Regions from separate parts of the Paraburkholderia sp. A1RI_3L genome, predicted to be linked through region 2. Evidence: predicted binding sites of a transcription regulator. Region 2 holds the regulator's gene; the other holds the start of a gene.
What was found. The regulator LexA, encoded in region 2, represses DNA repair genes until DNA is damaged. The targets are predictions, from matches to a motif close to ACTGTATNNNNATACAGT.
Positions count from the first base shown of each region.

Region 1: a site for LexA is predicted at 4,888-4,905, ahead of PXJ20_RS07410 (ATP-dependent helicase). Genes of this name have one in related genera too.

Region 1 covers NZ_JARCHA010000002.1:285,873-297,954, forward strand. Annotated here, with positions in the region: gene PXJ20_RS07390 (AraC family transcriptional regulator) at 1-322, shown strand, start outside; gene PXJ20_RS07395 (AzlC family ABC transporter permease) at 472-1,152, shown strand; gene PXJ20_RS07400 (AzlD domain-containing protein) at 1,149-1,469, shown strand; gene PXJ20_RS07405 (DUF4088 family protein) at 1,828-2,595, shown strand; gene PXJ20_RS07410 (ATP-dependent helicase) at 2,654-4,756, opposite strand; gene PXJ20_RS07415 (RNA-binding S4 domain-containing protein) at 5,032-5,253, shown strand; gene PXJ20_RS07420 (MATE family efflux transporter) at 5,380-6,783, shown strand; gene PXJ20_RS07425 (phospholipase D family protein) at 7,092-8,786, shown strand; gene fumC (class II fumarate hydratase) at 8,952-10,358, shown strand; gene PXJ20_RS07435 (acyl-CoA thioesterase) at 10,434-10,937, opposite strand; gene PXJ20_RS07440 (hypothetical protein) at 11,053-11,202, opposite strand; gene PXJ20_RS07445 (ArsR/SmtB family transcription factor) at 11,440-12,082, shown strand, end outside.
Region 2 covers NZ_JARCHA010000005.1:186,666-198,747, forward strand. Annotated here, with positions in the region: gene nodI (nodulation factor ABC transporter ATP-binding protein NodI) at 1-512, opposite strand, end outside; gene PXJ20_RS16205 (universal stress protein) at 810-1,280, shown strand; gene PXJ20_RS16210 (DUF2939 domain-containing protein) at 1,326-1,967, opposite strand; gene PXJ20_RS16215 (hypothetical protein) at 2,024-2,374, opposite strand; gene lexA (transcriptional repressor LexA) at 2,402-3,052, opposite strand; gene PXJ20_RS16225 (sulfate ABC transporter substrate-binding protein) at 3,397-4,503, shown strand; gene cysT (sulfate ABC transporter permease subunit CysT) at 4,735-5,649, shown strand; gene cysW (sulfate ABC transporter permease subunit CysW) at 5,646-6,683, shown strand; gene PXJ20_RS16240 (sulfate/molybdate ABC transporter ATP-binding protein) at 6,684-7,742, shown strand; gene PXJ20_RS16245 (CysB family HTH-type transcriptional regulator) at 7,802-8,728, shown strand; gene PXJ20_RS16250 (asparaginase) at 8,908-9,936, shown strand; gene PXJ20_RS16255 (2-hydroxy-3-oxopropionate reductase) at 10,293-11,201, opposite strand; gene hyi (hydroxypyruvate isomerase) at 11,268-12,062, opposite strand.

The sequences.
Region 1 (12,082 bases), on a different contig from region 2:
GCGCCCGGCGCGCGACCCGCGTGTGGCAACGATGAAGGAACACCTCGCCAGCCATCTCGCCACGCCGCTTCTGCTTGCCGACCTCGCGGCAGCGGTCAGCCTTTCGCCCTTTCACGCGGCACGCCTTTTCGCCCAGGCTACGGGGCTACCGCCGCACGCGTGGCGCAACCAGATGCGCCTGCAACGCTCGCTTGCGCCCCTGCGCGCGGGCCGGCCGGTGGCCGAGGTCGCGGCGGCCAGCGGCTTCGTCGATCAAAGCCACTTCACGCGCCATTTCCGCCGCATGTTCGGCGTGCCGCCGGGGCGCTGGCAAGCGGCATAACCGCCCTGGGAACACCCTCCCCACCCCGCCGCAAGAACGTACAAGCCAGCTGCCTACGCCCTCCGTTAAGCTCGCGGCAAAAGGAGGAGAGAGTGACCCGTTCCATTCGCTTCAAGGAATTCACGGCGGGCGCGCGCGACACGATTCCGATGATGGTCGGCGCCGCCCCGTTCGGCATCATCTTCGGCACGCTCGTCACGTCGGGACCGCTTCACGTGTGGCAAGGGCAGTTGATGTCCCTCGCGGTATTCGCCGGCTCGGCGCAGTTCATTGCGCTCGGCCTGATTGCGGGCAGCGCGAGCTTTCCGGTCGTGCTCGGCACGACGCTCGTGGTGAATCTGCGGCATCTGCTGTACAGCGCGACGCTCGCGCCCTATGTGGCGCACCTGCCGCTGCGCTGGCGGCTGGTGCTCGCCGGCCTGCTCACCGACGAAGTATTCGCCGTGGCCTGGGCCCACTATCGTCGTCAGCCGCATGGCCGGTTCGACGCCATTGGCCCCTGGTACTTCTTCGGCTCCGGGCTCGCCATGTACGTGAACTGGCAGCTCTGGACGGCGGCCGGACTGCTGTTCGGCGCGGCCTTTCCGGGACTGCAGTCGCTCGGGCTCGACTTCGCGATGGTCGCCACCTTCATCGCCATCGTCGTGCCGCAGCTGGTGGCCGTCCGCTACTTCGCGGCCGCGGTCACCGCGGGCACGCTCGCGCTGCTCTGGCAGACGTGGCCCTACAAGCTCGGACTGCTGGGCGCCGTGCTCGCCGGCGTCGCGGTGGGTGTCGCGCTGTCGCTGCCGGGCGCCTCGCGCGGACGCACCGCAGAGGCAAGCCGATGAACTACGCGCTCCTGATTCTCGGCATGGCGCTCATCACCTGGGCGATCCGCGCGGCCGTGTTCGTGCTGGGCGACCGCGTCGTCTTTCCGCCGCTCGTGCGCACGGCGCTTGGCTTCGTGCCCGTCACCGTGCTCACGGCGCTCATCGTCCCCATGGCGGTCGCCCCGCACGGCAGCCCTGAGTTGACGTGGCGCAATCCGCAGCTCGTCGGCGCGCTCGCGGCTATCGCCGTGAGCGCGCTGACGCGCCGGCCGCTGCTCACTATCGCCGTGGGGCTCGCCGTGTTCTTTGTCTGGCAAGGCGTCGTGCTGCGTTAGCGCCCCCGTCCCTTCCCCGTCCGCCGAACGTGAGCCCCCGGCGCGCCCGCCCCGGAGGCCGGCGTTTCGTGCGCTGCGTCATGACTTCCTCAAGTTTGCCCACCGCACGCCGTTAAACAGATCGAAGTCCGCCGATCGAAATCCGCTTTTCGCGCCGGCTCCGGCCCTGGTGCCCGCCGGCCTGGCGGCGCGCAATGCGCCCGGATCGCACGCAGATCGCGCGACGCGCGTCGTCCGTTCACCGCGCCGTCACGAACGTGAAGACGCCGGCAACCCGCGCGAAGGACGCTCCGCCGGCATACAGCAGATACGCCACGGCGCCACGAAGAGGGGCGGACCGGGGAAACGGGATAACAACATGGGCCAGATCACCCTTACGCTGAAGGAAGAAACCCTTGTGTCGCTACGCAAGGATTTCGACGCGTTCCTGCGCGTGTCGCTCAAGCTCGACCCGCAGTTCGCGACGCCCTCGTTCGAGGACTTCCTGCGTGCGAAGCTGCTCGACAACATGGTGCCGCTCACCGAGCACGCGGTGCAGCGCATGCTTCAGGGCGGCCAGTACGCGTGGGCAAAACGCACGCTCGACAAGGAATTTCCGGACGTCGTCGCCATCCTGATGCGGCAGGCCGCCGAGTACGGCTTCGGTTTCGCCGCCCGCTCCGAATGGACGCCCGACGAGCTCGCCAAGCACTGTCGCGACTGGGCCACGGCGATCGTCAACGAGGCGCAGGCCGCGCCCAACCTGATCGATCCGCTCTCGGCGCAGATCAAGTCGGCCGTGCAGGACATCCAGACGCTCGAAGAAGTGATGCAGACGCCGGCGTGGCGGCTCGCGGAATCGCTGCGCCAGCGCATCTACGAGGCGAAGATCGCCTGCGAAACGAGTGTGGGCAGCGCGTCGCGCGAAAAGCTGGGCGAGTTGCGCGGGCTGCTGCGCCTTGGCATTTCGCACGGCTCGTTCCAGAAGCAGGAAGCGCAGCAGATCATGGAATACCTGCGCCTGCTCAAGCCCGAGATCTTCGTCGAAGAACCCTACGACGTGTTCGCTCGCCTCGCGGCGTGGCTGCGCAACGTCTTCACGCCGCCCGTGCGCAACCAGCAACAGCAGCAGCGTCAGTCGCGCTGAGGGCGCAGCGCTGAAGCCAGCACGCCAGCCGCCTTGGCCTCGGATGCAATAACCCTGCTCAGTCCCACATCTTCCTGAGCTTCGCCGCAATCTCCACCTTGGCGTGAGCCGCCGCAGCCAGCCCCGCCGCCGTGGGCGCGGCGGCGACGGGCACGGGCGGCCACGCACGCGCCTCGAAGAGCGGCAACAGCGGCGCCGGAATGAAGCGCGTGCGCGAGGCCCAGACATGCCGGTCGCCCGCTTGCGTCTGGTTGTGCACATAGAAGCGCTGCGGCACGACGATGTGCAGGTCTTCCTTCGCGCGCGTCATCGCCACGTAGAGCAGGCGGCGCTCCTCGTCGATCTCTTCGTCGCTGCCGGTGCCCAGGTCGGACGGAATGCAGCCGTCCACGCCGTTGAGCACGAACACGTTGCGCCACTCCTGGCCCTTCGCCGAATGGATCGTGGAGAGAATCAGGTAGTCCTCGTCGAGCAGCGGCACGCCGGACTCGCCGCTCGTGGCATCGGGCGGATCGAGCGTGAGTTCCGTGAGAAAGCGTTCGCGCGACGGGTACGTGCCCGCAATGCTTTCCATCTGCAGCACGTCCGCGTGACGCATGGCGGCGTCTTCGTGGTTGCGTTCCAGATGCGGTTCGTACCAGCGGCGGATCAGCTCGAACTCGGCAGGCCATGCACTCGTGCGCGAGCAGACCGTCGACATCATCGCGACGAACGCGGCCCAGTCTTCTGCGGCGCGCGGTGGCGGCGCGAATGCCGCGAGCGCGTCGGCGGCAGTCCAGGTACCCTTGCAGGCTGCGACCTGATCGAGCAGCCGCGCCGCCGTGGCCGGCCCCACGCCAGGCAGCAGTTGCACGACCCGAAAGCCCGCCACGCGGTCGAGCGGGTTTTCCGCCCAACGCAGCACAGCGAGCACGTCTTTCACGTGCACGGAATCGAGAAAACGCAGCCCGCCGAACTTGACGAACGGAATGTTGCGTCGAGCCAGCTCCACTTCGAGCGCCGCGCTGTGGTGCGCCGCGCGAAACAGCACGGCCTGCGACTTCAGTTTCATGCCCGCTTCGCGCGCCTCGAGCACCTGCTCGACGACATAGCGCGCTTGCGTGGCTTCGTCGGCCACGGTAACGAGCCGCGGACGCTGCTCGCTCGCGCGGTCGGTCCAGAGGTTCTTCGCGAAGCGCTCTTTGGCGAGCCCGATCACCGCGTTCGACGCCTCGAGAATGGGCGCCGTGGAACGGTAGTTGCGCTCGAGCATGACCTGCCGCGCGGGCGGATCGAACTGCGCGGGAAAGTCGAGGATGTTGCGCACCGTGGCGCCGCGAAACGAGTAGATGGCCTGGGCGTCGTCGCCCACCACCGTCAGGCCGCGCCCGTCGGGCTTGAGGGCGAGCAGGATCGACGCCTGCAGGCGGTTCGTGTCCTGGTACTCATCCACGAGTACATGATCGAAGCGCGCGGAAAGCTCGGCGGCAAGCGCGGGCTCCGCGGCCATGTGCGCCCAGTACAGCAGCAGGTCGTCGTAGTCGAGCACGTTCTGCGCCTGTTTCGCCTCGACGTAGCGGGCAAAGAGCGCGCGCAGGTCCGCCTCCCACTCGCAGCACCACGGAAACGCACGGGCGAGCACATCGGCGAGCGACGCACCGGTATTCACGACGCGCGAATAGATCGAGAGACACGTGGACTTCGACGGGAACCGCCGTTCCTTCGCCGACAAACCGAGTTCGTGGCGCACGAGGTTGATGAGGTCCGCGGAATCTTCGCGGTCGTTGATGGTGAAGCCAGGCGCGAGGCCGATGCGCTCGGCGTACTCGCGCAAGAGCCGCGCGCCCACGCCGTGGAACGTGCCGGCCCACATGAGCCCGTGCGCGAGCGCCGCAGACGCGCCCGGCACGCCGGCGGCGATGCGCGTCACGCGGCGCGTCATTTCGTCGGCGGCGCGGCGCGAGAAGGTGAGCAGCAGGATGCGATGCGGGTCCGCTCCGTTCACGACAAGATGGGCCACGCGATGCGCAAGCGTATTGGTCTTGCCCGAGCCCGCGCCCGCGATCACCACGAGCGGCGCGGGCGCGCCGGCCTCGCCGACGCCGTGCTCGACGGCCGCGCGCTGGGCGTCGTTGAGCTTCGCGAGCCAGGCGGCGACTTTCGTTGCAACCTCGGCTGCCATTTCGGGCGTCGGGCTTGCGCCGCCATGCGCGGCGGGGCGCTCGACGAGGGCAGACGAATCGCGAACAGAAGCGGAAACCGGAACGAAAGCGGAAGGCACGGCGTAGGCAGAATGGGAAGATGGCGACGCACACTGTATATCCATACACCCCTACGAGACAAGCGCGCAGAACCCTTGCCCGCCCACGCACCCGCGGCCTCCACGCAATCCGTTCGACGCGCCCGCGCCCGCGGGCTTATGATGCGAGCCCTTGAACCTGTTCCCTCGCGTGCGCCATGCCCAATCTCGATTTCCCGCTCACCGGCGACTACGTCGAACTCCATAACCTGCTGAAGATCACCGGCCTCGCCGACAGCGGCGGCGCGGCCAAGCAGCTGGTGGCCGCAGGCGAAGTGAAGGTGGACGGTCAAGTGGAGCTGCGCAAGACGTGCAAGATACGCGCGGGCCAGGTCGTGCTGTTCGGCGATACACGCATCGCCGTGCGCGAAGCCGATTGAAAGAAACTGCACCAAAAACGGGCTTTTCCATCGACAACTGCCCGTTCCCGCAATAAGCTGTCCGTCCCGAAAGACATCATAAGAATCGCGGCGCGCCCGTACGCTCGCGCCGTTTTTTCCCTTCCCATGACCCAGCAATCGAGCTTCTCGCGCGTGGGCACGAGGCCGCCCACGCTTTCCCGCCACGCCGCCGACACCGCCCGCCTCGCCGCCCCGCTCGCCATCGCGCAGCTCGCCCAGATGGCCATGAGCGTGACCGACACGGTGCTGCTCGGCTCGCTCGGCGCCGATGCGCTCGCCGCCGGCGGCCTCGGCGCCGCGCTCTACTTCGTCGTCGTCACGCTGCTGCAAGGCGTGCTCACCTCCGTGAGCGTGACCGTGGCCAACGCGCGCGGCGCGCAGAACGAGCATCACGTGCCGCACATCTACTGGACCGGCTTCGTGCTCTCGCTGCTGCTCACCGTGCCGGCGTTCGCGCTGCTGTCGTTTGCCACGCCGATTCTGCTCGCGTTCGGCGAACCTCCGCTGCTCGCGCGCAACGTGGGCGAGTACTGCGCGGTGTTGCGCTGGGCCGCGCCCGCAAGCCTTGCGGGCATCGGGCTGCTGCGCTCGTTTCTGCCCGCCATTGGCGCAGCGCGGCGGCTGCTCGGTGTTTCGATTGCGAGCGTGTTCGTCAACGCGTTTCTCAACTACGGACTCATCCACGGCGTGTACGGACTGCCGCGGCTCGGCTTTCTCGGCTCGGCCGCGGCCACAACGCTCACCGTCTGGCTCTCCGCGCTCGTGCTGGCGGCGCTGCTCCATTTGCGGCCGCGCTACCGGCACTTCGTCGCTGCCCGGCGCCCCACCGTGCCGCTGATGGGTGAACTGTTCGGCATCGGCTGGCCGGTGGCGATCACGTACGGGGTCGAATCGACGCTCTTTCTCGCCACAGGGCTCATGGTGGGCGTGCTGGGCGAATCGCAGCTCGCGGCGCACCAGATTGCGCTCAACGTAGCGTCCGTGTCGTTCATGGTCCCGCTCTCGATCGGCCAGGCGGCCAATGTGCGCGTCGGCTTCTGGGAAGGCGCGGCGCAGCCGCTTGCCGCGCGCCATGCGGGCTTCGTCGCGCTCGTGCTCGGCGTTGCGTTCATGTCGCTCTCGGGGCTCGTGCTGATCGTCGCGCCGCACTGGATCGTCGGGCTCTACCTCAAGCTCGACGACCCCGCCAACGCGAACACCGTCGCGCTTGCCGCGTCGCTGCTCGGCGTGGCGGCGATCTTCCAGATCGTGGACGGCATGCAGACGGTGGCCTCGGGCTGCCTGCGCGGCCTCAAGGACACCCGCGTTCCCATGATCGCGGCTGCGTTCGGCTACTGGGGCATCGGTTTTCCGACGGGCTACACGCTCGCGTTTCACTTCGGCCTGGGCGCGCGCGGGTTGTGGTGGGGGCTCGCCGCGGGGCTCGCGAGCGTGGCTGTTCTGATGACGCTGCGCTTTCACCGCTTGAGCCTTCAGCGTGGGCCGGGCGCAGGGCAAGACCGCGCTTGATCGAAACGTCAGAACAACGCGGGGGCGAAGCATCGCAGCGCGCCGACGATAAGCAACGCACGGATCGTTGGTTGGTAGCACATGGCGTGCACGCTACGATGAAGCCGTTTTCCGTGACACTCCTCTGACAGGGTTTGGGCCCGCGCACTGCGCGGGCTTTTTTTCACGCCCGCGCCCCCATCGACCGCGCACCCACGTGCGGTACCGCCCCACAGCCTGCCTTAACAATTGCCCGTAGAATGTTCTCCACAGGGTACCGGCCCCGTCAGGCCGGCGCCGACAACACCACCCGTGGAGGACGAGGCGTGCTGCCGTACATCGACCGGTCCGTCGCAGCGCTGTGGCGCAAGCGTGTCCGCGCAACGCCTGCGGCACGTCTCTGCCATGACGCGCCTGCCGGGTTTGCGAGCCGGCTCGCCAGCCTTCTGCTCGCCTTCGTTACAGCGCTCGCGCTCGGCGCCTGCGCCACGCGCCCACCCGCTACCGCCTATCCGCGCGACGTCACGCACGCGCTGCCGCCCGGCGCTTCCACGCCACTTGCCGAAGCGCTCGACGCGCCCGTGAAGGCCCATGGCGGCCAGTCCGGATTCAGACTGCTCTCCGCCGGCACTGAAGCCTTGCAGATGCGCATTGCGCTCGCGCGCGCCGCCACGAAAACCCTCGACATGCAGTACTACATCGCCAACGAGGACACCACCGGCAAGCTGCTGCTCGGCGCGGCGCTCTATGCGGCCGATCAGGGCGTTCGCGTGCGCATGCTGGTCGACGACCTGAACTTCAAGGACATCGACAAGCTGATGGCCGCGCTCAACACGCATCCGAAGATCGAGATCCGCGTGTTCAATCCGTTCGGCAGCGAGCAGTTGAGCATGTTCGAGCGCACCACGGACCTGTTCACGCGCATCGACACCTTCACGCGCCGCATGCACAACAAGGCGATGATCGTGGACAACCAGCTCGCGATCGTGGGCGGCCGCAATCTCGGCGACGAGTATTTCAACGCGAGCCCCACGCTGGAGTTCCGCGATCTCGACATGCTTGCCGCCGGTCCCATCGTCGCGGACATCTCCGCGAGTTTCGACCGGTACTGGAACAGCGCGAGCGCCTACCCGCTGCGCGTGCTCAACCGGCAAAGCTTCGACCCGCACGATCTCGACCTCGCGCGCGACGCACTGCGCGAGCACTGGCGCGAAAACGCCGATCCCTACGACGCGAAGCCGATCAATGCGACACCGCTTGCGCAGCAGATCGCGCGTGACGAACTGGGTCTCGTCTGGGCCCCGGCCGAATTCAAGGCCGACACGCCCGACAAGGTGGCCGTGCCGACGGCCGACTACAAGAGCCCGCCCGCGCAGCGGCTCTTCGAACTGATGCGCGGCGCGCACGAGAGTCTGCAGGTCTTCTCGCCCTACTTCGTGCCGCACGAAGTGGGCGTGAAGGCGCTCTCGCGGTTGACGGCACGCGGCGTGCACGTGGCGATTCTCACGAACTCGCTGGCGGCCACCGACGCCGTCGCCGTGCAGGCCGGCTACAGTCCGTACCGCGTGCCGCTTCTGGAGCACGGCGTGGACCTCTACGAATTCAAGCCCGTGCAACGCGAACGCAGCGTGGGTTTCACGGGCTCGCGCTCGCGCGCAAGCCTGCACGCGAAGGCCTACATCATCGACCGCAGCACGCTCGTGATCGGCTCGCTGAATCTCGATCCGCGCTCGGTGCATCTGAATACCGAACTCGCGCTCATCGTGCACAGCCCCCAGATCGCCAGTCAGGCCGCGGCGCTCTTCAAAAGCGCAACGGCGCCCACGGCGAGCTATCGCGTGCAACTGGCCTCGCCGCAGGAAGCCGCCTCGCTGCGGCGCATCGGCGCGCCGCCCTCGCCGCTTGTCTGGACCGGCGAGGACGACGGCGAGATGCGCACCTACAACTTCGACCCGCAGGCGGGTTTCTACAGGAATCTGCTGACCGGGCTATTCTTGCTGTTGCCGGTGGACGATCAGCTCTGAAGCCCACTGCGCCCTGAACGCCCTGCCCGCGCGAACGTCCCTGAATCGAGAAACTGCAGCGAAGAACTGCGGCGCACCGTCTCGCGACGATACGCCATCCACCCAGAGCCTCTGCCGGTTGCAACCATCGCGCGACCGGCAACGCTCGTCATACGGAGCGAAGCTATGACCGAAGACGTCAGAATGGAGCGCGACACGTTCGGCGAAATCGCCGTGCCCAACGCGCAGCTATGGGGCGCGCAAACGCAGCGCTCGCTGCAGAACTTCCGCATCTCCACGGAAAAGCAGGCGCCCGAAATCATCACCGCGCTCGCCACCATCAAGCGCGCCGCGGCGCAAGTGAATCTCGACCTCGGCGTGCTCGACGAAGCGAAGGCGCGCGCCATCATGACGGCCGCGGACGAGATCATCGCGGGCAAACACGCCAACGAGTTTCCGCTCGCCGTGTGGCAAACGGGCTCGGGCACGCAGACCAACATGAACCTCAACGAGGTGATCGCGAACCGCGCGAGCGAGCTGCTGGGCGGCGTGCGCGGCGAAGCGCGCAAGGTGCATCCGAACGACGACGTGAACCGCGGCCAGTCGTCGAACGACGTGTTCCCCACGGCGATGCATGTCGCCGCCGCGGTGGGCATCGTCACGCATCTGCTGCCCGCGCTGAAGACGCTGCGCGAGACGCTCGACGGCAAGGCGAAGGCCTTCGCGGACATCGTGAAGATCGGCCGCACGCATCTGCAGGACGCCACGCCGCTCACGCTCGGCCAGGAGTTCTCGGGCTACGTGGCGCAGCTCGACCAGGGCATCCGGCATGTGGAGTCGACGCTGCCGCACCTCTACGAACTCGCGCAGGGCGGCACGGCGGTGGGCACGGGCCTGAACGCGCATCCGCAATTCGCCCGGAAAGTGGCCGAAGCCATCGCAAAGCTGACGGGGCTGCCCTTCGTCACGGCGCCCAACAAGTTCGAGGTGATGGCCGCCGCCGACGCGCTCGTCTTCGCGCACGGCGCGCTGAAGACGGTGGCCGCAAGCCTCATGAAGATCGCCAACGACATCCGCTGGCTCGCGAGCGGCCCGCGCTGCGGACTCGGCGAACTGTCGATTCCAGAGAACGAGCCGGGCAGCTCGATCATGCCGGGCAAGGTGAATCCCACGCAGTCCGAAGCGGTGACGATGCTGTGCTGCCAGGTGTTCGGCAACGACGTGGCCGTGAACATGGGCGGGGCGAGCGGCAATTTCGAACTCAACGTGTATCGCCCGATGATCGCGCACAACGTGCTGCAATCCGTGCGGCTGCTTGCCGATGGCGCGCGCAGCTTCAACGACAACTGCGCGGTGGGCATCGAGCCGAATCGCGAGCGCATCGATGCGCTGCTCAACGAGTCGCTGATGCTCGTGACTGCGCTCAATCCGCACATCGGCTACGACAAGGCCGCGCAGATCGCCAAGAAAGCGCACAAGGAAGGCACCACGCTCAAGGCTTCGGCGCTCGCGCTCGGCTACGTGACGGAGCAGCAGTTCAACGAGTGGGTGCGGCCGCAGGATATGGTGGGACAAGTGCCGGGCAAGGGTTGATGGCGCCGGCGAGTAACTCGGCCGTGGCGTAGGCGGTGAACGCCTGCGCCATGCCGCTCGAGCCCTTAAAGCCCTTCAAACCGCGCCCGCTGCCACCTCTTCGGGCTTGAGTTCCACGATCGCGTCGAGCGCTTCTTTCACGTCCATCGCGTAACGGGCGAGGCGCTTCTGCTCGTCCGTCTCGGGCACGAACGACGGCACCGGCATGGGCGTGCCCGTCTCGTCCACGGCGACGAACACGACGAGGCAGTCGGTGGTCTGGCGCAACTGTCCGCTCTTCGGGTCGCCCGCGTGAACGGAAACGTGGATATGCATGCTGGTGCGGCCCGTCGCCACGACGCGCGCGCGTAGCTCCACCATGTTGCCGACATGAATGGGACGCCGGAACCGGATGTTGCCCACGCTCACCGTCACGCAATAGCGGCTCGACCACACGGCCGCGCAGGCGTAGGCGGTTTCGTCGATCCACTTCATGAGCGCGCCGCCGTGGACCTTGCCGCCGAAATTCACCGAGCTCGGCTCGGCCAGAAACCGGAACGTGGTTTCGGAACGGTCGTGTGCGTTCGAAGGGGTACTCATCTTGACTCCGGTCATTGACTCCGCTCGTGCGGATGTATATGGAAGGAGCCGATTATACGGGGCGCCATAAAGCGCGGTGGTTCTGTCGGAGATGCGGCGGGCGCGCGTGGCCGCGTTACTTGCTGTGGTAGCTGATGCCTTCGTCGATGGTGCCGTACATCGTGATGCCGCTCCCGCCGCCCGACGATGCAGACGGTCCGCCTGCGGCACAGGCGCTGCACAGAATGCCGGCAAGCACGGCGGCAACGACCCAGGAAAATTTCATGGCTGGCTGGGCGACTGACGTTCGAAATCTGGAGCCACCGATTCTAGCGCAGGGACTGTGAGCGCCGCAGGTGAACCAGGCGCGGCACGAATCGTCGCCGTGCAGTCCACGCTTCACGTCAGCCTGAAACGTCGAATGCCGGCATCCGCTACAGTGCAGACCAGTTCCGACGAAAGAGGCCAACCGCGCAGCACGCCGCATTGCGTTGCTACGCTGGCGCACCGAAAGGAGGTTCCGATGTCCCTTCCCCACTCCGCCGATTCGAGCCATTTCCCCGGGCTCTCGCGCATCGGCGCGCTGCTTGCCGACCCTGGCCGCGCCGCCATGCTGTGGGCGCTCATGGACGGCAGCGCGCGCCCCGCTGGCGAACTGACGCTGATCGCCGGGCTCTCGCCCTCCGCCGCGAGCGCCCACCTCGCGCGGCTCACGGAAAGCGGCCTGCTCGCGCTCGAAGTGCGCGGCCGCCACCGCTACTTCCGCATCGCCACGCCCGAAATCGCGGCGTCGATCGAAGCCCTCGCGCATCTGGCCGAAGCCGCCGCACCGCAACGGCCGGCACCGCGCCCGGCCCGCACCGTGCCGCTCGACATGCGCTACGCGCGCACCTGCTACGACCATATGGCGGGCGAGCTGGCCGTGAACGTCTTCGACCGGCTCGTCCGCGACGGACTGCTGAGCGCCCACGGCGACGAACTCGACGCCACGCCGGCCGGGGCAGCGCGCCTCGCGGACTGGGGCATCGACGTTGTCGCACAGCGCCGACGGCGGCGGCGTTTCGCCTGCACCTGCCCCGACTGGAGCGAACGCCGGCCGCATCTGGGCGGCTCGCTCGGCGCGGCCCTGCTCGACGCCTGGACCGCACGCGGCTGGGTGGAACACG
Region 2 (12,082 bases):
CGCGCCTGTGGGTCGAGGCCGGTGGTGGGCTCGTCCATGATGAGCACGTCGGGATCGTTGACGAGCGCCCGCGCGAGGGTAAGCCGCCGGCGCATGCCGCCCGAGAGTTCGTTCACGCGGGCGTCGGCCTTGCTTTCGAGCCGCGCGAATTCGAGCAGCATGGGCACGAGCGCACGCGTGTGTGCGGCCGACAAACCGAAATAGCGGCCAAACACGAGCAGATTCTCGCGCACGGTGAAGTCGGGATCGAGATTGTCGAACTGCGGCACCACGCCGACCCGCGCGCGGGCAAAGCGTGCGCGCGAGGGTACCGGCTCTCCGCACAGGCGAATCGCGCCGGCGTTGGGCGACGAGATGCCGAGCAGCATCTTCAACGTAGTGGTCTTGCCCGCGCCGTTGGGGCCGAGCAGCCCGAAGCACTCGCCGGGACGGACATGGAACGACAGACCGTCGACTACCTTCTTCTCGCCGTAGCGTTTTTCTACCTGTTCGAATTCGATGGCGGCGGACATGGCGATTCGTGTTTGTGTACCAGGAAACCGCACCGGTCACGCAATGCACGGCGCGGTCCGGATGCGGGCAGGAGGGAGGCAAGGCGGCCTATTCTAGTGCATCGCTGCATTTGCGTTTGACCCGCAACGCCTGTCGCGGCAAGCATTTCCGCGCTGCGGCATCGCGCTGAAAATGGCCACGGGCAGGCTGCGGAGGGTTGCGCACACCTGGCGTTTTCCAGCCCTTGCAACCGGAATTGCGGCGCACCATGATGAAAGTACGTTCAAACCGCAGGGAAGGCGGATCGGAGAAACATCATGGCGAGCTACAAGAAAATCCTGCTGTGCTACGACGGCTCGCGCGAAGGCCGCAAGGCGCTGCGATGCGGCGCCGAACTGGCACTGGACCTGAAAGCGGAGACCCATCTGCTTTCAGTGGTCGACATGCGTTCCAGCATTGCCCAGAGCGCGGGACTCTTGACCGACGTGGCCTGCGGCCGCTTCGAAGAGACCGCGCGGCAAATTCTCCAGGAGGGCGTGGACTGGCTGACCGAGCACGGCGTGAAGGCACAGGGCCATTTCGCTTTTGGGCACCCTATCGACGAGATCGCGAATCTGGCCAACGAATTGCAGGCCGACCTCGTCGTGGTGGGGCACCGGTGCCGCACGGGCCTGTCGCGTTGGTGGATGGGAGCGGGCAACACTCAGCTGCTGGATCGTGTGTCGTGCAGCATTCTCGTTGCCTGTTCGTCTTCTGCCGAGGAGAAGCAGGAGGCTGCGGCCGCCTAGTCGGGGCGCGGGGCAGGAGCCGTCGACCGCGCGGAGCCAGACGGCTTACCCATTCAGATCCACGGCGGACAGCTTCCACGAGAAAAGGCCATCGCGACGCAGGATGGCGGCATACCGGGTGTCGCCGACGCCGTGCTGGTAGGTCACAACGAACTCGTTGAGGCTGCGGTATCCGGCGGTGGTCTGCGGTGGCTGAGGAGGGGGCGTTTGCGCCTGGGTAGGTGCCTGGGCGGGTGCCTGGGCAGGTGCCTGGTTAGGCGCTTGCGGAGTGGCAGGCACCGCGGGCGTCTGGCCAGTAGAGGGCGCGGTTGATGCGGTGCTGCCGGCCTCAGGGTTCGGCGTGCCGCCCGATGTACCCGCCGGCGGTGGCCGCTCGCCAGGCTGCCCGCGCGGCGGCATGCCATTGAGAATGGCCGCGACGCCATCGGGTGTGGCGTACGCATCCACCAGCGGACCGATCAGCGCAGCACCGATCATCGCGCCGATCACGGCGAACGGGTTGCCGTGCTTTTGCGCGTCGATGCGCCGCATCAGCAGTTCGGTGACCTGCTGTTTGAGACTCACGCGCAGGGCGGGATAGTCGACATAGGCGTTGACCGTCTCGGCGTCGCGCGCGTCCGCGGCACGTTTGAGCCGATCGAGCACGATGTAGGGCGACGCATAGGCGTAACCCAGCACTGCGACCATGAGCAACACGACGGCCGCGACGACGAGTCGCCGCGTAGCGTGCTTTGCCGGCTCGTTCACGCGCCCGCGCCCTGTTCGGCGATGCAATGGTCGATCATGCGGCACACGGCCTCGAACGTTCCCACCATGATGAGCCGGGAAGGTCCGTGATAGACGCGCACAGGGGCACGGCGCGCGGGCTCGCTGTGTACACCGGCGTTGAGCGAGACACGGGCGAACGCCGGTTGTGCCGATGGCAAGGCCGGCAGCGACTCCGCTTCGTTGCCGAAGAGCGGCGCGGTACGCGGTGCCGCTGCCGCGTCGATAGCGGAAGCAGCGGAAGCGACCGGAATGCAGGGTACCAGCGTGCGCAGGTGACGAAGGCGGCCGAACTGGCGGAAGGGCAGCAGGCGGGCAAGACGTTCCATGAATCTCTCCAGGCGGCGTTCAGATGTTCAGAATTCGGTCGGGCGGATCAGGCCGACCGCAATGCCTTCCAGTGCGAAATCTGCACTGCCGGCTTCCACAAAGATGTTTTCGTAGTCCGGGTTCTCGGCGATCAGCTCGATGCCGTTCGGCCGGCGCTTCAGGCGCTTCACCGTAACGTCGTCGCCCAGCCGCGCCACGATGATCTGGCCGTCTTTTGCCTCGGTGCGTTTTTGCACAGCGAGCAGATCGCCGTCGAAGATGCCCGCGTCGCGCATGGAAAGCCCGCGCACTTTCAACAGGTAGTCCGGCTTGCTCGAAAAGAGCGCGGGGTCGCAGGCGTAGTGCTGCGAAATATGTTCCTGCGCGAGGATCGGGCTGCCCGCCGCCACACGCCCGATGAGCGGTAGCGAAAGCTGCATGAGGCTGGAGTGCGGCAACGTGAACTGATGCGGCATGTCGTCGACGCCCGGCAGCAGGCGAATGCCGCGCGACGCACCCGCCGCCAGTTCGATCACCCCTTTGCGCGCCAGTGCCCGAAGATGCTCCTCCGCCGAGTTCGCCGAGCTGAACCCGAGTTCTGCGGCGATTTCAGCGCGCGTGGGCGGGAACCCCGTGCGCTCGATGGCCCGGCGAATCAGATCGAAAACCTGCTGCTGTCGTGCGGTGAGTTTGGTCATGGCGCCACTGTATGGATAGACAGGTGACTGTATTTTTATACAGTATCCGGCACTTTTCAAGCGTTACTTGAAGTTCGCGCGGCGAGCCTTCGCCGTAACGCCGGATTGCGCCGTTATCGCAGCCGAAAAAACGCCGGAGCGCCCCATCCCGCCGTCGTTACCACTTTTCCGTATTAAAAAATGAAGAAGGATTATTTTTAATCATGAAGGGGTCTCATTAGACTGGTTCGCATCACTTCGAAGCGCCGGCCACGCAACGCACGGGCCGCCACGCCACGACACGACACAAGCGCAGACGCAAGGCACAAGCGCAAAGCCAACACGACACAAAACGGAGCAGGCAGATGCAAAACCACACAACGGGGTTCGCCAGGGCAAGCGGTTCCGGGCCGGCGGCGGCACAGGTGGCACAGGCGGCGCAGGCGGCAAAGCGCCAGGCAAAACACTGGATCGCCGCCCTCGGCCTCGGACTTGCCGCAGCGCTGGGCGCACCGGGTGCCGTCACGACGGCGCACGCGGACACCACGCTGCTCAACGTCTCTTACGACCCCACGCGCGAGTTGTACCAGGACGTCAATCAGGCGTTCGCGAAGGAGTGGAAGGCGAAGACCGGCGAGACGGTGACCTTCAGGCAGTCGCACGGTGGGTCGGGTGCACAGGCGCGTTCGGTGATCGACGGGCTTCAGGCCGACGTCGTGACTCTCGCGCTCGCCTACGACATCGACGCGATTGCGAACAAGGGGTTCATCGACAAGGGCTGGCAGAAGCGCCTGCCCGACAACGCCTCGCCGTACACCTCGACCATCGTGTTCCTCGTGCGCAAGGGCAATCCGAAGCACATCAAGGACTGGGACGATCTCGTGAAGCCGGGCGTGTCTATCGTCACGCCGAACCCGAAGACCTCGGGTGGGGCGCGCTGGAACTATCTGGCGGCCTGGGCCTACGCGCTGCACCAACCGGGCGGCAACGAGCAGAAGGCGAAGGACTTCATCGCGAAGCTGTATCACAACGCAGGTGTGCTCGATTCCGGCGCCCGCGGCGCGACGACGAGCTTCGTGCAGCGCGGCATCGGCGACGTCCTGATCGCCTGGGAAAACGAAGCATTCCTGTCGCTCAAGGAATTCGGCCCGGAGAAGTTCGAGATCGTGGTGCCTTCGGTGAGCATCCTCGCCGAGCCGCCCGTCGCGGTGGTGGACAAGGTCGTGGATCGGCACGGTACGCGCAAGGTCGCCGAGGCTTACCTGAACTTCCTCTATAGCGAAGAGGGTCAGGAAATTGCGGCGCGCAACTTCTACCGACCGCGTTCGACGAAGGTGCCCGCCGAACTCACGCAGAAGTTTCCGAAGCTGAAGCTCTATACCGTGGACGACACCTTCGGCGGCTGGACGAACGCGCAGAAGACGCACTTTGCCGATGGCGGCGTATTCGATTCGATCTATCAGCCCCAGTAACGGCGGTGGCTGGAGCAGCACGGCGGGAGCAGCACAGCAGCACAGCAGCGCGGCGCCGAAGAGCAGTCCCGCGGCATCACCAACGCGTATCACGATAAAAGCGACCGGCAGAGCGCAGCGACGGGAACGGCAGCAGGGCGCGGGCATCATCGTCCGCGTGCGCGGCCGGCCTCGTCGGCTGCATGACCGGACGTCGATGTAACCCTGAAGCAACCCTGACAGAGCATTGGCATGACGACGTTCACCTTCCGCAAACCGGCGGCGTTGCCCGGTTTTGGCGTGACGCTCGGTATTACGGTGGCGTATCTGAGCCTCGTGGTGCTGATCCCGCTCGCCGCCACGTTTCTCAAGACGGCCACGCTCGACTGGGCGCAGTTCGTGCGCGCGGTCACCTCGCCGCGTGTGCTCGCCTCGTACCGGCTCACATTCTTCGCCGCGCTGGGCGGGGCCATGATCAACGCCGTGTTCGGGTTTCTCGTCGCATGGGTGCTCGTGCGCTACACGTTCCCGGCGAAGCGCGTCGTCGATGCGGTGGTCGATCTGCCGTTTGCGCTGCCCACCTCGGTGGCGGGCATTTCGCTTGCCGCCATTTACGCGGGCAATGGCTGGATCGGCCAGTTCCTCGCGCCGCTCGGCATCAAGATCGCGTTCACGCCGCTCGGCGTGCTGGTCGCGCTCACGTTCATCGGGCTGCCGTTCGTCGTGCGCACCGTGCAGCCGGTGCTCGAAGACTTCGAGCGCGAGCAGGAGGAAGCGGCGGCGTGCCTCGGTGCCTCGCGCTGGCTTACCTTCCGGCGCGTGGTGTTGCCCGCGGTGCTCCCCGCGCTGTTGACGGGCTTTGCGCTTGCGTTCGCACGCGCGCTCGGCGAGTACGGCTCGGTGATTTTCATTGCGGGCAACGTGCCGATGAAGTCCGAGATCACGTCGCTGCTCATCATCACCAAGCTCGAGCAGTACGACTATGCCGGCGCGACGGCGCTCGCGGTCGTGATGCTCGTGGTGTCGTTCCTCATGCTGCTGCTCATCAATTCGCTGCAGTGGTATCTGCAGCGGCGCACGAGTCGCAGTGCGTCGGCTGCATCGGCGGGGCCGGGCGCGATACCGGCGCTGGGCACTGCATCGCCCGCGACGGGAGGTGCGCAATGAGCGGCAACCGTAGAGCGGCGTGCGCCGTGAGCGCCGCCGGCGGCGCCGCAACCGAGCTGGGCGGCACGACCGGCGTGGGCGCGCGTCGGCCAGACCCTGTCACCGAATCGCGCTTCGTGCGCTGGAGCCTCACCGCAGTCGCGCTCGCTTTTCTCGCGCTCTTTCTCGCCGTGCCGCTCGCGGCGGTTTTCTACGAGGCGCTGCGCAAGGGCGTAGGTGTCTACTTCGAATCGCTCGCCGACCCGGACGCGCTTGCCGCCATCCGCCTCACGCTCACCACGGCCGTCATCGCGGTGCCGCTCAATCTCGCGTTCGGACTGGCGGCGTCGTGGGCCATCGCGAAATTCGAATTCAAGGGCAAGGCGCTGCTCACTACGCTGATCGACCTGCCGTTCTCGGTTTCGCCCGTCATTTCCGGGCTCATCTACGTGCTGATGTTCGGCGCGCAAGGCTGGTTCGGTCCGTGGCTGCAAGCCCACGACGTGCAGATCATTTTCGCGGTGCCGGGCATCGTGCTCGCCACGATCTTCGTGACGTTCCCGTTCGTCGCGCGCGAGCTGATTCCGCTCATGCAGGCGCAAGGCAACGACGAGGAAGAAGCCGCGCACGTGCTGGGCGCCTCGGGCTGGCAGATCTTTCGCCGCGTCACGCTGCCGAACATCCGCTGGGGGCTTCTGTATGGCGTGATTCTGTGCAACGCGCGGGCGATGGGCGAGTTCGGCGCCGTCTCCGTGGTGTCGGGACACATTCGCGGACAGACCGACACCATGCCGCTGCACGTGGAAATTCTCTACAACGAGTACAACTTCGCGGCGGCGTTCGCAGTGGCTTCGCTGCTGGCGTTGCTCGCGCTCGTCACGCTCGGCCTCAAGCTGCTTGCGGAGCGGCACATGTCGGCCGAGCAGGAGACGGCGCGCGGCGCGGTGCATGCCGGCGCCGCTGCGCTCGCGGGCACCATCGGAGCCGCGTCGAAGGAAACCGCAGCCGCACCGCGCGTGGCGCTGGCGCGCCCGGTTCATCATGGAGAGCAGTAAATGGGCATCATCGTTCGCAACCTGCAAAAGCGTTTCGGCGACTTCACCGCGCTCGACAACGTCTCCCTCGACTTTCCGCCCGGCGAACTCGTCGCGCTGCTGGGGCCTTCCGGCTGTGGCAAGACGACCTTGCTGCGCGTGATTGCGGGCCTCGAATTTGCCGACGCAGGGCAGGTTGTGCTGCAAGGTCAGGACGTGGCTGCCGTGGGCGCGCGCGAGCGGCAAGTCGGCTTCGTGTTTCAGCACTACGCGCTCTTTCGGCACATGACGGTGTTCGAGAACGTCGCGTTTGGTCTGCGCGTGAAGCCGCGCAAGGAACGACCTGCGGAAGCCGTGATCCGCGAGAAGGTGCACGAACTGCTGAAGCTCGTGCAGCTAGACTGGCTGGCGCAGCGCTATCCGTCGGAGCTGTCGGGTGGTCAGCGGCAGCGCATCGCGCTGGCGCGGGCGCTTGCGGTGGAGCCCAAGGTGCTGCTGCTCGACGAGCCGTTCGGCGCGCTCGATGCGAAAGTGCGCAAGGAACTGCGCAGCTGGCTGCGGCGCCTGCACGACGATCTGCACATCTCGACGCTCTTCGTTACGCACGACCAGGAGGAGGCGCTCGAAGTGGCAGACCGCATCGTCGTGCTCAATCACGGCCGTGTTGAGCAGGTGGGCAGCCCGCAGGAGGTGTACGACCATCCGCGCACGCCGTTCGTCTACGAATTCTTGGGCGCGGCGAACCGGCTGCGCGGCAGCGTGGACGGCGGCGGTTTCGTGGCGGAAGGGGCGGTGCAGCCGATCGGCATCGACGCCGCGTTCGAAGGGCCCGCGTATGCGTACGTGCGTCCGCACGATCTCGTGCTTTATCCGCAAGGGGCCGCGCGCGCCGACGGCATCGTCGTGGATGTGAGGCGCGTCGTGCCGCTCGGCGGATCGGTGCGGGTGGAACTCGCCGCACGCGAAGGCAGCGTGCTCGAAGCCGAACTCGACCGCGAAACGTGGCGCGAGCTGCGCCTTGCCGTGGGCGACGGCGCGACCGTCGTGCCGCGCGCGTTGCGCGTGTTTCCGGCTGTTTGAGCCGGTCCGGGTCCGTCCGAACCCATTACTATTTCACTCTGGCAGAACCGGAGACACAGATGAATTTTCAGCAATTGCGCTTCGTGCGCGAGGCCGTACGCCAGAACATGAATCTCACCGAGGTGGCCAATGTGCTGTACACCTCGCAGTCGGGCGTCTCGAAGCAGATCAAGGATCTGGAAGACGAACTCGGCGTGGACATCTTCATTCGCCGCGGCAAGCGGCTCACGGGCCTCACGGAGCCCGGCAAGGCGGTGCACCAGCTGATCGAGCGCATGCTGCTCGACGCCGAGAACCTGCGCCGCGTTGCACGCCAGTTCGCCGACCAGGACAGCGGCCACCTGGTCGTCGCCACCACGCACACACAGGCGCGCTATGCGTTGCCGAAGGTCGTGCATCGCTTCCGCGAAGTGTTCCCGAAGGTGCATCTCGCGCTGCGCCAGGGCAGTCCGCAGCAGATCGCGCAGATGATCATCAGCGGCGAGGCGGATCTCGGCATTTCCACCGAGGCGTTGGACCGCTTTCCCGACATCGTGACGTTCCCGTGCTACTCGTGGCATCACGTCGTCGTGGTGCCGAAGGATCACCCGCTCGTGGGCCGGCCGAACCTCTCGCTCGAAGAGGTGGCGGAGTATCCGATCATCACCTACGACCAGGACTTCACGGGCCGCTCGCACATCGACCAGGCCTTCGCGAAGGCGGGCGCGCTGCCCGACGTGGTGCTCACCGCCATCGACGCCGACGTGATCAAGACCTACGTCGAGCTTGGCATGGGGATCGGCGTGGTGGCGGCGATGGCGTACGACCCGAAGCGCGATACCGGGCTCGTTGCGCTCGACAGCGAGCATCTGTTCGAGGCGAGTACGACGCGCGTGGGCCTGCGCAAGGGCGCGTTCCTGCGCCAGTACGCGTACCGGCTTATCGAGATGTTCGCGCCGCATCTGACCGAAGCGCAGATCGCGAGCCAGTTGCGCGAGGCGGGCTGATGCGGGCGGATTGACGGGCGTGCAATGGCGGCGGCGCGGTTCGCTTGCCGCTCCTGCCGCGCCTGGCGCGCCTGGTGTTACGCGCGAGGCGGTTGCAGTGACTCGATTGCTGGACCGCTGCACCGCTGCACCGCCTATGGCCGCGAATCGCCCGCTCGCGTTCGCTTACAATCGCGGCCATGAATACACCTCTCACTTCCCCATCCGCGGCCGCTCGCGCGCTGCCGCGCATCGCGGTGCTCGCCACGGGCGGCACCATCGCCGGGGCTGCGCCGGACGCGGCCAATACCGCGGGCTATCAGGCCGGCGTGGTCGGCGTCGATCAATTGCTCGCGGCGGTGCCGGCGCTCTCGTCGGTGGCGCGCATTCAGGCCGAACAGCTCGCGAGCATCGACAGCAAAGACATGGCGCCCGCGCTCTGGACCACGCTCGCCGAACGCGTGAACGCGCTCCTTGCCAGCGCCGACGTGGACGGCATCGTGATCACGCACGGCACCGATACGCTCGAAGAAACGGCCTACCTGCTGCATCTCACCGTGAAGAGTGCGAAGCCCGTGGTGCTGACCGCTGCGATGCGTCCGTCGTCCGCGTTGTCGGCCGACGGTCCGCTGAACCTGCTCAACGCCGTGACCGTGGCGGCGAGCGAGAAGGCGCACGGGCAGGGCGTGTTGCTCGCCTTCAACAACCGCATTCACAGCGCGCGCGACGTGGTGAAGACGAGCACCTACGCCGTGGACGCGTTCCAGTCGCCCGAGATCGGCGCGCTCGGCTGGGTGCAGGACGGGCGTGTGGAGTTCCAGCGCAGCGTGGTGCGCGCGCATACGACGGCGACGCCGTTTGCCGTCGGCGCGCCGTGGCCGCAGGTGGAAATTCTGGCGAGCTATGCAGGCGTCTCGCGCCTGGCCGTCGACGCACTGGTTGCCGCGGGCGTGCGCGGCCTTGTCGTGGCGGGAACGGGCAATGGCTCGATCCACGCCACCTTGCAGCAGGCGTTAGCCGAAGCGGCGGCGCGCGGCGTGGCCGTGGTGCGCTCGTCGCGCGTGGGCTCCGGACACGTCATGCGCAACGGCGCCGCGCCCGACGACGCAATGGGTTTCGTCAGCGCAGGCACGCTCAATCCCTACAAGGCGCGCGTGCTGCTGATGCTGGCGCTTGCCTCGGGCGCGACTGACAGCGCGGCGCTACAGCGCGTGTTCGATACGTACTGATTGCCGCCCGATTGCGGCCCGATTACCGCTTGATTGCCGCTTGATCACGAGGGCGTTGACGGTATCCGCGCCGGCGGGCGGCTTCGTTTCTTCACTTCGATACGACAGGAATCCGACAGCCGGACACCCGGCGACGACGTCTGACCGACCAAGGCTTCCCCGCCTTCGCCGGGCGCCGCTGCGGACCCCACTGGCCGCCCTCAGCCCAGGGCGGCCCCGATGGCTCCTTCCCGCGCACTTCTATGCACGAGCCGGAGCGCCCCACCTGCAACCGTCGCCGCGTGAGGCGACGGTCGTCTGTCGATGGACGGGCAACGTACGAGACGCCGCCGCCCGCGCAACACATGCAGCCTTGCTCAGGCAGCCTTGGCTTGCTCATCGGGCGCTTGCGCGACCTCGAAGTTGGCCATGATTTCGAGCGCGCGCACCATCGCCGAATGGTCCCAGCCCTTGCCGCCGTTCGCGGCGCACACGCTGAAAAGCTGCTGCGCGCTCGCGGTGTGCGGCAGCGCGATGCCGAGCTTGCGCGCGCCGTCGAGCGCGAGGTTCAGGTCCTTCTGGTGCAGCTCGATGCGAAAGCCCGGGTTGAAGGTGCGCTTCGTCATGCGCTCGCCATGCACTTCGAGAATGCGCGACGACGCAAAGCCGCCCATCAGCGCACGACGCACGCGCTCAGGGTCTGCGCCCGAGCGCGCCGCGAACAATAGCGCTTCGGCCACGGCCTCGATGTTGAGCGCCACGATGATCTGGTTGGCCACCTTGCAGGTTTGCCCCGCGCCGTTGTCGCCGATGAGCGAGACGTTCTTACCCATCAGGTCGAAGAGCGGCTTTGCCTGATCGAAGGCCTTTTGCGGGCCGCCCACCATGATCGTGAGCGTTGCGTCGCGTGCGCCGATCTCGCCGCCTGACACCGGCGCATCGAGATAGTCGCAGCCCAGCGCGTTGATGCGCTTCGCGAAGGCCTGCGTTTCGAGCGGCGAAATGGAGCTCATGTCGATCACGAGCTTGCCGGCCGTAAGACCCTTCGCGACGCCGTCGTCGGCGAAGAGCACGTTCGCCACGTCCGGCGTGTCGGGCACCATGGCAATCACGATGTCCGCGGCTTGCGCGACGGCGGTCGAGTTTTCAACCACGGTCGTTTTCGCGCGCAGATCGTCGGGCACGGGGTAGGCGCCGTTCACGAACAGCGTGTGTCCGCCCTTGATGAGATTGCGTGCCATGTGCGCGCCCATGATGCCGAGTCCGATGAATCCGATCTTTGCCATGTGTGTCGTTCTCCGATGAATGAATGTCGGTATGGGTTCGTTGAGGCGAGCGTGTGACGGGCCGCCTCAGGCGGCCACGCGCGTTTGACCGGCGCGCTGCAGCCAGCCGAGCCCTTCCACCGTGGTGGTGCGCGGCTTGTACTCGCAGCCCACATAGCCGGTGTAGCCGAGCGAATCGAGCAGGTCGAACAGGAACGGGTAATGGATCTCGCCCGTGCCCGGCTCGTGGCGACCGGGGTTATCGGCTAGCTGAATGTGCGCGATCTGCGGCAGGTGTTTCGTGATGGTCGCGGCGAGTTCGCCTTCCATGCGCTGCATGTGATAGATGTCGTATTGCAGAAACAGGTTGTCCGAGCCGACTGCGCGAATCACGTCGAGCGCCTCGGCCGAACGGTTGAGCGCGAAGCCCGGAATGTCGTAGCTGTTGCATGGTTCCACCAGCAGCTTGATGCCCGCCTTCTTGAGTTCGCCCGCGGCGTAGCGCAGGTTTTCGACGATCGTTGCCCGCGCGGTGTCGCGATCCACGTCGGGCGTCGGAATGCCCACGAGGCAGTTCAGCTGCGGCACGCGCAACGCCTTTGCGTATTCGACCGCGCGGCCCACGCCTTCCTGGAACTCGGCAACGCGATGCGGCAGGCACGCGATGCCGCGCTCGCCGGCCTCCCAGTTGCCGGCCGGCAGGTTGTGCAGCACGAGACGCAGGCCGTGCTGCTCGAGCCGCGCGGCGAGCTCGGCCGCGCTGTACGGGTAAGGGAACAGGAATTCGACGGCATCGAAGCCCGCTTGCGCGGCCGCGGCAAAACGGTCGAGGAACGGCACTTCATTGAACAGCATCGTGAGATTGGCTGCGAATTTGGGCATGGTGCGTGGTCCAGTGGTCG